3 regions of the Anaerosinus sp. genome follow, and region 3 is predicted to be linked to each of the others. Evidence: predicted binding sites of a transcription regulator. Region 3 holds the regulator's gene; each other region holds the start of a gene.
What was found. The regulator HrcA, encoded in region 3, represses chaperone genes, less so after heat shock. The targets are predictions, from matches to a motif close to TGTTAGCACTCNNNNNNNNNGAGTGCTAACA.

Region 1 (4,299 bases), on a different contig from region 3:
CCAGCCATAGCAGCAGCGGCAGAAGCACCATTATCTTTTTCTGGTTTATCAGCAACTAAAGTTTCTGTAGTAAGAACCATAGCAGCGATACTAGCAGCATTTTGAAGTGCTGAACGAGTTACTTTCGCTGGATCTACGATACCAGCAGCAATCATATCGATATATTCTTCAGTTAAAGCATTGAATCCAATGCCTTTACCAGATTTTTTCACGTTTTCAACGACAACAGAGCCTTCAAGACCTGCATTGTTTGCAATCTGGCGAACAGGTTCTTCAATTGCACGTTTTACAATTAATACACCAGTTTTTACATCACCAGTTACTTCAATTGTGTCAAGTACAGGAAGAATATCGATAAATGTAGTACCACCACCAGCTACAATACCTTCTTCAACTGCAGCACGAGTTGCATTTAATGCATCTTCAATACGAAGTTTCTTTTCTTTTAATTCTACTTCGGTAGCTGCACCAACTTCGATAACAGCTACACCACCAGCTAATTTAGCAAGACGTTCTTGAAGTTTTTCTCTATCAAAATCAGAAGTAGTATCTTGAATTTGAACCTTGATTTGTTCTACGCGCGCTTTGATTTGACTAGCATCACCAGCACCATCAACCACAGTAGTTTCTTCTTTATTCGCACGTACTTGACGAGCGCGCCCTAAATCTTCAAGTTCTACGCTGTCTAATTTACGTCCTAATTCTTCTGTAATTACACTTGCACCAGTTAAAATAGCTAAATCTTCAAGCATAGCTTTACGACGATCACCGAAGCCAGGTGCTTTCACTGCTAAAGCTTTAAATGTACCACGAAGTTTGTTTACAACTAATGTTGCAAGAGCTTCGCCTTCAACATCCTCAGCAATAATTACTAATTCTTTACCTTGTTGTACAACTTTTTCAAGTACAGGTAAAATATCAGCAATTGCAGAAATTTTACGATCTGTAATTAAGATATATGGATCATTGAATACAGCTTCCATTTTATCAGTATCTGTTACCATGTATGGAGAAATATATCCACGATCAAATTGCATACCTTCTACTACGGAAAGGCTAGTGCCCATACCTTTGGACTCTTCAACAGTGATAACACCGTCTTTACCCACTTTTTCCATAGCTTCAGCGATTAATTTACCAGTTTCATCATCGGCAGCTGAAATAGAAGCAACTTGAGCAATCGCATCTTTACCTTCTACTTTATGTGCATTGTTTTTGATTTCACCAACTAATGCAGTTACTGCTTTTTCGATACCTTTTCTGATAATCATCGGATTAGCACCGGCAGCAACATTACGCATACCCTCATGAATCATTGCTTGTGCAAGTAAAGTTGCAGTTGTTGTACCATCACCAGCAACATCATTTGTTTTTGTTGCAACTTCTTTCACTAATTGTGCACCCATGTTTTCAAATGGGTCTTCTAATTCGATATCACGAGCAATCGTAACACCATCATTTGTAATTGTTGGAGCACCAAACTTTTTGTCCAGTACAACGTTACGACCTTTAGGTCCTAAAGTTACTTTTACCGCATTGGCTAAAGCATCTACACCTTTTTCCAATGCACGGCGAGCTTCTTCATCAAACAAAATTTGTTTTGCCATTATGTATTTGCCTCCTATAAATATTTAAATAGTAAATGAAAAGAAATTATTCAACAATAGCTAAAATGTCTCTTTCGCTAACGATTAAATAATCTTGTCCTTGTGCTTTCACTTCTGTTCCAGCATATTTAGAGAAGATAACTTTATCGCCAACTTTAACATCTAATGCTACACGTTGACCATTATCTAATACTTTACCAGTACCAACAGCTAATACTTTACCTTCTTGTGGTTTTTCTTTTGCACTATCAGGCAATACGATACCACTTGCAGTTTTCATATCTCCTGCTACAACTTCGATAACAACTCTGTCGCCTAATGGCTTAATCATGTTGGTTTGCCTCCCTTTATTTTAATAAAATTATTATTATTTTGTTAGCACTCTTTATATGTGAGTGCTAATTACATAATTCATAATATATAATTCATTGCCAAAAATCAATAGCAATAAACAAAATTTTAGACTTTTTATAAAAAAATTTTTTTCAAAAAGTAATAAAAATCTATTATTCTTTTAGAATTTCTCCATTTTACTTCCTCATGCTAATTTTTACCCCAAATCCCCAATAGAATAGAACCCATACTAAAATTATATGATACTTTCCCCTTATTTATACATATAAAAATTACAATGGAATTATTTCAGCACATTTATTTTTAAAAAGTTCCATCTCCAATTTTTCATTAAGAATAAAACTATCTATTTTTTTTCAAAACTGAATCTATAATTGATTTTGCTACTTCCTTAATCGTTTTTCTTTTCGCCATACTATATTGCTGAATTCTTCTATATGCCTCACTTTCATTAATTCCATACGCATCCATTAGTATGCCTTTTGCACGGTCAAGCAGCTTTCGCATCTCTAAAGAGTTTTTAACATCATCTAATTCTTGCTCTAATTGAGCAATTTCACGAAATCTTGAAATTGCGATCTCCATCGCCGGAAAAAGATTACTTTCTTTTACTGGTTTCACTAGATATGCTAAAACACCCGAATCTTTGGCACGATCAACAATTTCTTTTTGGCTAAAAGCCGTAAGTAAGAGTACGGGTGCAAGTTTTTCATTTGCGATCGTTTTCGCCGCCGTAATTCCATCCATCTCTGGCATTTTTATATCCATAATAATTAAATCCGGTTTATATTTACGAGTAAGATCAATCGCTTTTATCCCGTCTGTAGCCTCTCCAATAACCTCATGCCCAGCTTCCTCAAGAATTTCTTTTAAATCCATGCGAATAATAGATTCATTATCGGCAATTACAATTCGTAAACTCTCCATTTACCTGCCTCCTCCCATTTTTCTTGGAATATTTATGCGCGCATGTGTTCCTTTATCACTGTAAAGTTCAAATGTCCCACCTAAGTCATCTTCAATTAATGTGCGGACAATTTGCAGTCCTAAACTTTTTGATGCATGTTTTTGAAAGGCTTCTGGCAATCCTGTCCCATTATCATATAAGTCAATAAGATAATTATCGCTTTCTCTGACAATATTAAGTCCAATAACACCTTCATTACAACCAATAAATCCATGCTCAATAGAGTTCTGTATAAGTTCATTCATTACCAGCGCTAAACTACTAGCATGTTCAGATGGTAAAATAATCGTTTCCCCTTTAAATTTTGTTTCGAGCTTAAAGTCCGGTTCGAGCATATTCTGCATAACTAAATCAAGAATATTTTTTGCTACTTCAACTACATCAATAATTTCAGCATCTTGCTGAGATAGAAATTCATGGACAACAGAAATGCTCAAAATACGATTCACACTTTCTTTCAAGGCAGCCTTTACTTCCGGTGAATTTGTCCTTCTTGATTGCAATCTCAATAAACTAGCTATCGTTTGCAAATTGTTTTTTACACGATGGTGAATTTCTTGAATAACCGCAGATTTTATAATTAATTCTTTTTCTTTCTTTTTTAATTCCGTAACATCAGAAACAATAATAACTGTCCTAAATAATCTCTGATTTTCATAAATTGGTATACTTCTTTGAATTAAAACTAAGTTCCCAATTTCTAATTCCTTTTCATGCGGTCTTTGAACAAGTGTCGTTTCTTTTTTTATATGCATCGTAATTTCGCGATCAAACATATGATGCCCTACCATTTCACCTACACCAAGGACTTTATAGATACTTCTTGCTGCGGTATTAGCAAATGTAATCTTACTATGCTTATCTGTAATGACAATTCCATCACTCGCCGACAAAGAACGGTATAATTCATAATCTATCGGAAAACTTGCATTTGATATAATTGCATAAGCAGTTTCCAATAAGTAACTATATCCTTTAATTTTTAAATCTTTCCAATTTGTCTCAAAACTTACACATGCAATAATCTTTCCATAATAATCATAAATCGGGTAGGTATACATATCCATCATAAGACCCCAAGCCCATTCACGTTTTCCTTGCAGTGTTTCACCAGTAGACAACGTATGCCAAACTAATGGCTCCTCAGCAATTCTTACCTGAGATTCAAGTTTATTATTAGCGCGATATTGACTAAAATTCGTATTAGGTTTGATTTGAGAAATAATTAATAGTTTCTTTACTTCCGACGATTTTACATAAACAGTAAGCTGTGCATGGGCAATATCTGCAACAATCGGATATACACTATGTAGTTTATCTAAAATATCCATTTGCACAACTGATAATGTCGTCATCATATGGCACATATCT
Region 2 (4,299 bases), on a different contig from region 3:
TTACAATTGACAGCCAATTAAAGGAGGGAACTACCGTAATAATCAAATTGCCATTATCAAAATGAAGTAGTCTTGATTTAGGTGGCGTTTTCAATTTATCTGAATCCTATCTCTGGATAAAAAGTGCCATTGCAGGCACTTTTTTCATGGCTATACAAACAAAAATAATCAGAGCCAAAGCTCTGATTATTTTCGAATAAGATAAAATGGATGTGTGTACTTAGTGAGGTAAGTACATTTGTGATGAAGTAAATGGGTTCATCTACATCTTCTATTATCTTATAGTTTTCTTTGAAAATTCTTTGAAAAACTAACCTTACCTAAAATTACTTGTCCGCCATCAATTTTGCAATTTTATTTGCAAAACCAATTGGATCTTCTGGCAAGATGCCTTCAATCAATAAAGCTTGTGCATAAAGCATTTCACAGTAATCTTTAAAGGTATCGTTCTGCTCGCCATTATGAAGTGATTGTAGCCTGCTAAATACTTCATGATGTGGATTGATTTCTAAAATACGACTTGCTTTAAACATTGGATTATTTGCTTCAGCAAAAACCTGTTCCATTGACAAGCTGATGCCGTTATCGCCGCTGACTAAACAAACAGCGCTTGATTTTAGACGGTTACTAATTTTCACATCAGCAATTTTGCCTTCTAAATTTTCTTTCACTGCCTTGATTAAATCTTCGTTATCTTTCGCAATTGTTTCTGTTTCTTTCTTAACTTCTTGTGATTCTACATCATCGAGATTTAAATCGCCACGACTTACAGAATGGAATTTCTTATCACCATATTCACGTAATGCTTCAATAGCAAATTCATCTACATTATCATATAAGTATAGAACTTCAATGCCCTTTTCTTTCAATAATTCCATTTGCGGTAATCTTTCAATAGTAGCTGCATCTTTACCAGTTGCATAGTAAATTAAATTTTGACTTTCCGGCATTCTTTCTATATATTCTTTTAATGTTGTAAGGGCTGTGCCTTCTTTAGATGTAGCAAATAGCAATAAGTCTTTTAATTTGCTGCTATCTTGAGGAGCAGTGTAGACGCCAATTTTAAAGGATTTCCCGAACTCATTCCAGAACGTTTCATATCTTTCACGCTCATTTTTAAGCATTTTATCTAAAGTCTTCAATACGTTCTTTTCAAGATTTTTCCCAATTAATTTTAATTCACGACTTTGTTGTAAAAGTTCACGAGAAATGTTCAAAGAAAAATCTGGTGAATCTACAAGCCCACGCACGAACCGTAAGTAATCTGGCAATAATTCTTTACATTTATCCATGATAAATACATGACGAGAATATAATTGAATGCCAGGTTCATAATCCGTATGATATAAATTATATGGTGCACGTTTTGGCAGGAATAACATCGTCGTATATTCCACTGTACCTTCTGCTTTGGAATGAATCACTTCAAACGGTTCTTCCCACTCATGGAATAAATTTTTATAAAACTCAGTGTACTCTTCTGGTTTTATTTCGCTCTTATTCTTTGTCCAAAGTGGACGCATAGAATTCAATGTACGTACTTCAATACGTTTTACTTTTTCAGCCCCTTCAATTTCTTTTCCTTCATCATCTTTTGGTGTTTCTTCAAGTTCAAAATTCATTTTAATTGGGAAGCGAACGTAATCGGAATATTTTTTTACTAATGCTTTTAAAGCATATTCATTCGTAAAGTCTTCCTCTGCTTTATCACCATAGAATTCTTCACCAAGCGTTAAAATGATGCTTGTCCCACGCGTTTCTTTTTCCGTTTCTTCAATACTGTAACTACCGTCACCTGTGGATTCCCATTTTACTGCTTTCGTTTCGCCGGCTTTGCGTGTGATTAAAGTTACTTTTTCCGCTACCATAAATGCAGAATAAAAACCTACACCAAATTGTCCAATTAAATCTTTATCCGTCGTAGATTCTTTTTCTTCTTTTAATTTTTCTAAAAATGCTTTTGTGCCTGATTTTGCAATCGTTCCGACATTTTCAATCACTTCATCATAAGTCATCCCAATCCCATTATCAGAAATCGTTAATGTATGACTCTCTTTATCTGGGACTAAGAAAATTTCAAAATCTTCTTTGCCTTCTAGTAATTCTTTATTCGTCAATGATTCAAAACGAAGTTTATCAATCGCATCTGACGCATTAGATATCAATTCCCTCAAAAATATTTCACGATTCGTATAAATAGAATGAACCATCAAGTCCAGTAATTGTTTCGTTTCAGCTTGAAACTCGCGCATTTCTTTTGCCATTATTCAAACCCCTTTTTTCAGTATTATTGTTAGCACTCTAACGTCGTGAGTGCTAATCTATTGATATAATACCGCGATTTTGCGTTGAAATCAATATCTGATAAAAAAATTATGCTAAATCTTCAAGAAATTTTAGCATAATTTAAACTCTACTCCTCTTTTATTTCTTTTAATTTTTTTGTCATTCCGCTAAACCATCCCCATTTATTAAGCAAATGCCAAAGTAAGAACGCTGTGAAAAAATAACCGCTCCATTTATGCACCTGTTTAAAAATTCCCATTGTTGATCGAACAAAGATCTCACGGAAAATATGAAAATCTAAAATATAACCCGTAACTAGACAAACGATGCCAATGATAAGCAATGTCCAATTCATACAATATAAAAAACGTAAATTTTTATTCATTATTATCACCTCTGCCTATTTCTTGAAGTTATTTTATCAAAAATTCACGACAAAAATATGACAAAATCATTCTATTTAATGGATTTTCAACAAAAATAAATCTTATCTGAAAGCCTTCTTTATATAACTATTTTATAAAATAAAGGTTGCAGTAAAAACTACAACCTTTACCCATAATTATTTGTCTAAATTTTAAATTTATTTACTTCCACTTGTAGTTTTTGTGCCATCGTCGCTAAGGACTGACTAGCTGTAGCAATTTCATTAACAGATGCAGTTTGTTCTTCAGTTGCTGCTGATACCGTTTCTGATTCTTCAGCTACTCTTTTTGTCCTTTCATCAATTGACTGTACAGAAATTACAATTTGTTCTGTTCCTGTAGCCATTTCATGAATCGTTGCAGCAATCCCTCTAGATTGCTGTGCAACACTTTCTACTAAATTTACAATTTCCTTAAACGATTCTCCCGCACTGATCACTACTTTTGTTCCATCTTGCACTTCTTTTGTACCTTTATCCATAGAAAGTACAGCATTATCTGTATCACCTTGAATTTCATGAATTAAATTTGCAATTTGTTTTGCTGCATCTTGTGATTGCTCTGCAAGTTTTCTTACTTCTTCAGCAACAACTGCAAAGCCACGTCCATGTTCTCCCGCACGTGCCGCTTCTATTGCTGCATTTAGTGCCAATAAATTAGTTTGTCCAGCAATTCCTGAAATTGTATCAACAATCATTCCGATTTCTTTTGACCGTTCTCCTAATTTTCTTACCACTTCTGCTGAATCATTCACTGCAGCTTCAATTAAATTCATTTGATTAATTGCATTATATACATCCGCACCACCTGTTTTAGCGGTCTCAGCTGCTTGAGAAGCTTTATCTGCTGACAGAGATGCATTTGCCGATGCTTCTTCAATGCTTGCAGATAATTGCTGAACAACGGAAGAGACAGAGTTTATCGCATCCACTTGTTGATTTGAGGAAGCTGCTACGTCTGTAATAGATGTTGCAATTTGTCCACTAACTAAAGCCGATTGGTCCGCACTTGCTGTGAGTTCTTCTGATGCAGATGCTACATGCTCAGAAGAGCTTGAAATTGACTTTAATAAATTTCGCATATTTAAATCTAAAAGATAGAGTGCTTTAATCATCGTGCCAATTTCATCTTTTCGCTGAAAAACTGCTAAACTTCCATCATGGGAATAATCGCCTTTTGAATACTTATCAATTTTATTCGTCGCAGCAATAATTGGTGCAGCAAAATATCGTCCAATATAAACTGAAATAAATAAAACAATCATTTGAATTACAATCAGAATACCTATAGCAAGTAAAATATCTTTTTTCAAATTTTCATTAAGGCTCTCATTATAGATTGCTGATTTTTTATCGATTTCATCCACCCAGTTCCCTGTGCCAATTACCCAATTATAAGGCTTGTACGCTATACTATATGCACGTTTTTTTAATGGCTCACTTTCACCAGGCTTTGGAAAAGAATATTCCGAATAGCCACCACCATCTTTTTGTCCATTTTGAAGGATTTCTTTTATGTAGTATACACCATTCGGGTCAACATCATTAATTCTAGATTTTCCTTCTGCCGGGCGTCCTAATAAAACAAC
Region 3 (4,299 bases):
AATGATTTTGTTGGTGCCGTGATGGAATTGTCGCAAGAAAAACGTGGCGAATTTAAAGATATGAAATATCTTGATGTCGATCGCGTAATGATTACGTATCATATTCCTTTAAGTGAGATTATTTACGATTATTTTGATCGCTTAAAATCCTCCACTAGAGGTTATGCTTCACTTGATTACGAGTTAACGGATTACCAGACTTCTATATTAGTGAAACTGGACATTTTATTAAACGGTGAACCTGTTGATGCATTGTCAGTGATTGTACACAAAGACAAGGCTGCATATCGAGGACGTCAATTGGCTGAAAAATTAAAAGGGATTATTCCGAAGCAAATGTTTGAAATTCCGATTCAGGCGGCAATAGGAAATAAAGTAATTGCACGCGAAACGGTCAAAGCGATGCGTAAAGATGTACTGGCAAAATGTTATGGTGGAGATATTTCACGTAAACGTAAATTGCTTGAAAAGCAAAAAGAGGGTAAAAAACGCATGAAGTCTGTAGGTAGCGTGGAAATACCACAAGAAGCATTTATGGCTATTTTAAAAATTGATTGATGAAGGTGAGAAGATGCAATTAGGTTTATATTTGCATATTCCATTTTGTCAGCAAAAATGTTTTTATTGTGATTTTCCTTCCTATGCAAATAAGGAAGGACTCCAAGATGAATATATAACCGCCTTGTCTAGCGAGATTGCTTTACAGGGCGGTCTTTTATCTGCCTATTCAATAAATACAGTTTATATTGGCGGTGGGACACCAACGGTATTGCCGATACACCTGCTGACGAATTTGATACAAACGATACAAAAAAAATTTAAGCTAACAAATGATGTCGAATTTACGATAGAAGTAAATCCACAAACGATAAACCGAGAAGGATTATACAGGCTATATGAATTTGGTGTAAATAGGATAAGTTTTGGTGTGCAAAGCTTTCAAGATCCTCTTTTAAAAAGAATCGGGCGTATTCATACGGCAGATGAGGCACGGCAGATTGTTTGTGACGCGGCAAGTATTGGATTTAAAAATATTAGTTTAGATTTGATGTATGGGTTGCCGAAGCAAACGCTGGATGAGGTGGAATACAGTGTTAGAGAGGCTATAAAGTTGCCAATTCAGCATATTTCTGTGTATGGGTTAAAAGTGGAAGAGGGAACAGTCTTTGCAAAATTAGAAGAACAAAATAAACTTTTTTTGCCAGATGAAACATTGGAAGATAAAATGTATGAATTTGTAATGAAGCAGTTACCGGCATTTGGATTTGAGCGCTACGAAATTTCTAACTTTGCAAAAGCTGGTTTTGAAAGTCGTCATAATTTGAAATATTGGCAGTGTTTGCCGTATATAGGACTGGGAGCAGCAGCACATTCTTGTTTTCAAAATAAAAGGTTTTATAATGAACAGCAGGTTGAAAAATATATACAAAAAATAAAATGGGAACGTAATGCAGTGGCGCACGAAGAACTTCTTAGTCATAAAGATAAAGTGGAAGAGTTTTGTTTTTTAGGGTTAAGAAAAAAAACGGGAATTAGTTGCCGAGAATTTATGGATACCTTTGGATATGAATTAAAAGATTTGTATGGAGATACTATTGAAAATTTAAAAAGAAAAAAATTACTATCCGAATTGAATGGACAAATTTTTTTAACTTCCTTAGGAATGAAATATGGTAACCAGGTTTTTTGTGAATTTTTATTAGATTCCTAAAGAAAATAAATAATAACGCCTTGACAATCGTACGAATGAGTGGTATTTTCTAATTAGACATTAGCACTCACTGGTGTAGAGTGCTAACAATAGGAGGTGGGAAGATGCTTGATGAACGAAAGCAGAAAATTCTTCGTGCGATTATTAATGACTATATTTCCACCGCAGAGCCTATTGGATCAAGAACGATTGCCCGTAAATATGACTTGGGGGTAAGTTCGGCGACAATTCGCAATGAAATGGCTGATTTAGAATTGCTTGGTTATCTGGAACAGCTTCATACGTCGTCTGGGCGTATTCCTTCGGTAAAAGGGTATCGGCTCTATGTTGATGACTTGTTAGCTCCTGAGGCTATTACAGAAAATGAAATGAATTTAATCAGTAACTGGTATAAGGCAAAAGCCAAGCGTGCTGAAGAAGTATTTCAAGAAACAGCTAAGATTATATCAAGGCTGACAAAAAATATTTCTTTAGTTTTAGCGCCACAGTTATCACAGGCAAATTTTAGGTATCTGCAATTTTTACCACTTGATGAAAAACGTGTGATTGTTGTTATTATGACTGATGCTGGTTTCGTTGAAAATAAATTGATGACGATACCGAAAGGTGCGGCAGTAGAAGATTTACAATTGATTGCTGGTGTTATTAACAAACATTTAGCAGGTCGTTCATTGGAATCTATTAAGCCATCCGTATTAAGAAAAATTAAAGCGGAAGTTATGGCTGATACTGATTTATTTGAGTGTGCGATTGATATGATTGCTCGTGCGCTGACAGTTGAAAAAAAGGAACGCCTTTATATGGGCGGAACTACACAGTTAATAAACCAGCCAGAGTTTCGTGATGTCGAAAAAATGCAAAATCTTCTTAATATGCTTGAAGAGGAGCAGCTCTTATGCGATTTATTAAACTCTCATGAAAATGAGCAGGGGATTATCGTGACAATTGGTCAAGAGAATAAGTATAGTGGAATTAAGGATTGTAGCATCATTCGTGCAACGTATAAATTAGAGGGGCAAGTCATTGGCTCGATTGCTGTTCTTGGACCAACGAGGATGGAATATGGCAAAGTAATGTCACTATTAGAATTTATGCACAACAATTTAGAAAAGATATTAACACAATACAAACTATAGGCATTGCCTATAGTACATAATAATTTCTAGTGTAGAAATGATGAAACTCTGATGATTTTGGAGGTTATAATTAATGGCGTTGAAGCAAGCGGAAAGCAGTGCTGAAGTTGAAGACAAACTAGCGGCATTGACGACTAATGTAAGTGCAATTCGGGCTGTAAAAAGTGCAGTAGAGGGCACAATTGGTCCTAAAGGACTTGATACAATGCTTGTGGATCGTGATGGTGGTGTAATCGTTACGAATGATGGCGTGACGATTTTAGAGCAAATGGAAGTAGATCATCCAGCCGCGCAAATGATGATTGCTATCGCTAAAAATCAGCAGGAGAAAGTTGGCGATGGAACGACGACAGCGACGATTGTTGCAAGCAGTTTAGTTTCAGAAGGCTTAGATAAAGTTATTCGGGGTGTTCCTGTAGCCAAATTAATTGATGGAATTGCCTATGGAATTCAATCATCCTTAGAGTTAATAGAAAGCTGTAGTCATAAAGTGATCTCCTTAGATGATCCATATTTATACAATATTGCTATAATTGCTGGGCGCAAATATAATGATGTTGCGGATATGGTCATAAAAGCGGCAAAGCTTATAGGAAAAGATAAGCTTTGTGATGCAAAGTTTAAACTGTCAGATATCGTGTATTCGCAAAATGGTGTAGAAAATGAAGTTTTTGGTGGTGTATTGATTCATCAAAAGCGAATGAATACTGAGATGCCGCATACATTAGAATCGGTTAAGATTTTAGTGATTGATGATGCTTTAGAGATTGAAACAATGAGCAGTGAAGCTTTGGGAACTGAAAGTGGATTTCAGCAATACATGAAACAGCAAGCTGAATTTAAAGAGAATTTACAAAAAATTATTGATTTAGGTGTTAAATTCGTTTTAGTTGACCGTGGAGTAAATTCTGATGCTGAAGAAGTTTTAACAGATGCAGGCGTTATGATATTAAGACGTGTGGAAAACGAAATCCTAAATCGGGTAGCAGAGCATGTTGGTGCCCGCAAGCTAAAAAGAACTGGGTTAAAAAAATCACTCAGTGAGTTAGAAAAATATTTAGGTTATGCCGAATCTGTAATTGAAGATGAAAAATTACAGCAAGTTCGCGTTCTTGGCGGCAAAGGAATACCGACAGCGGCAATATTAGTTGGTGCAGCGACGGAACAAATTGCTGGTGAAAAAGAGCGAATTGCGAAAGATGCTGCTTCAAGTGTTCAGGCTGCTGTAAAAGGTGGATATGTTGCGGGGGGCGGTGCTGCTGAAATTATGTTAGCACGCAACTTAAAAAGCCGTAAAAAGGAATTTGCAGGGATGATTGACTATGGAGTTGAATGCGTTGTGCAAGCGTTAAAGGCTCCATTGTCTCAAATAATAAAAAATGCTGGATATCATCCATTAGAAAAAGTGGAGGAAGTCATCGGTGCTCAATTTGACAAACAAAATGGAGCATT

Region 1: the regulator HrcA is predicted to act here: its motif matches at 1,981-2,011, upstream of groES (co-chaperone GroES).
Region 2: the regulator HrcA is predicted to act here: its motif matches at 2,292-2,322, upstream of htpG (molecular chaperone HtpG).

Annotation. Positions count from the first base shown of each region.
Region 1 is NZ_CBDNNH010000002.1:217,745-222,043, reverse strand. Features, by position in the region: gene groL (chaperonin GroEL) at 1-1,607, opposite strand, end outside; gene groES (co-chaperone GroES) at 1,654-1,938, opposite strand; gene ACWZFG_RS01390 (ANTAR domain-containing response regulator) at 2,304-2,888, opposite strand; gene ACWZFG_RS01385 (histidine kinase N-terminal domain-containing protein) at 2,889-4,299, opposite strand, start outside.
Region 2 is NZ_CBDNNH010000017.1:47,898-52,196, reverse strand. Features, by position in the region: gene ACWZFG_RS07975 (sensor histidine kinase) at 1-65, shown strand, start outside; gene htpG (molecular chaperone HtpG) at 327-2,264, opposite strand; gene ACWZFG_RS07965 (DUF4405 domain-containing protein) at 2,414-2,671, opposite strand; gene ACWZFG_RS07960 (methyl-accepting chemotaxis protein) at 2,857-4,299, opposite strand, start outside.
Region 3 is NZ_CBDNNH010000003.1:95,140-99,438, forward strand. Features, by position in the region: gene lepA (translation elongation factor 4) at 1-558, shown strand, start outside; gene hemW (radical SAM family heme chaperone HemW) at 551-1,711, shown strand; gene hrcA (heat-inducible transcriptional repressor HrcA) at 1,816-2,847, shown strand; gene ACWZFG_RS02545 (TCP-1/cpn60 chaperonin family protein) at 2,921-4,299, shown strand, end outside.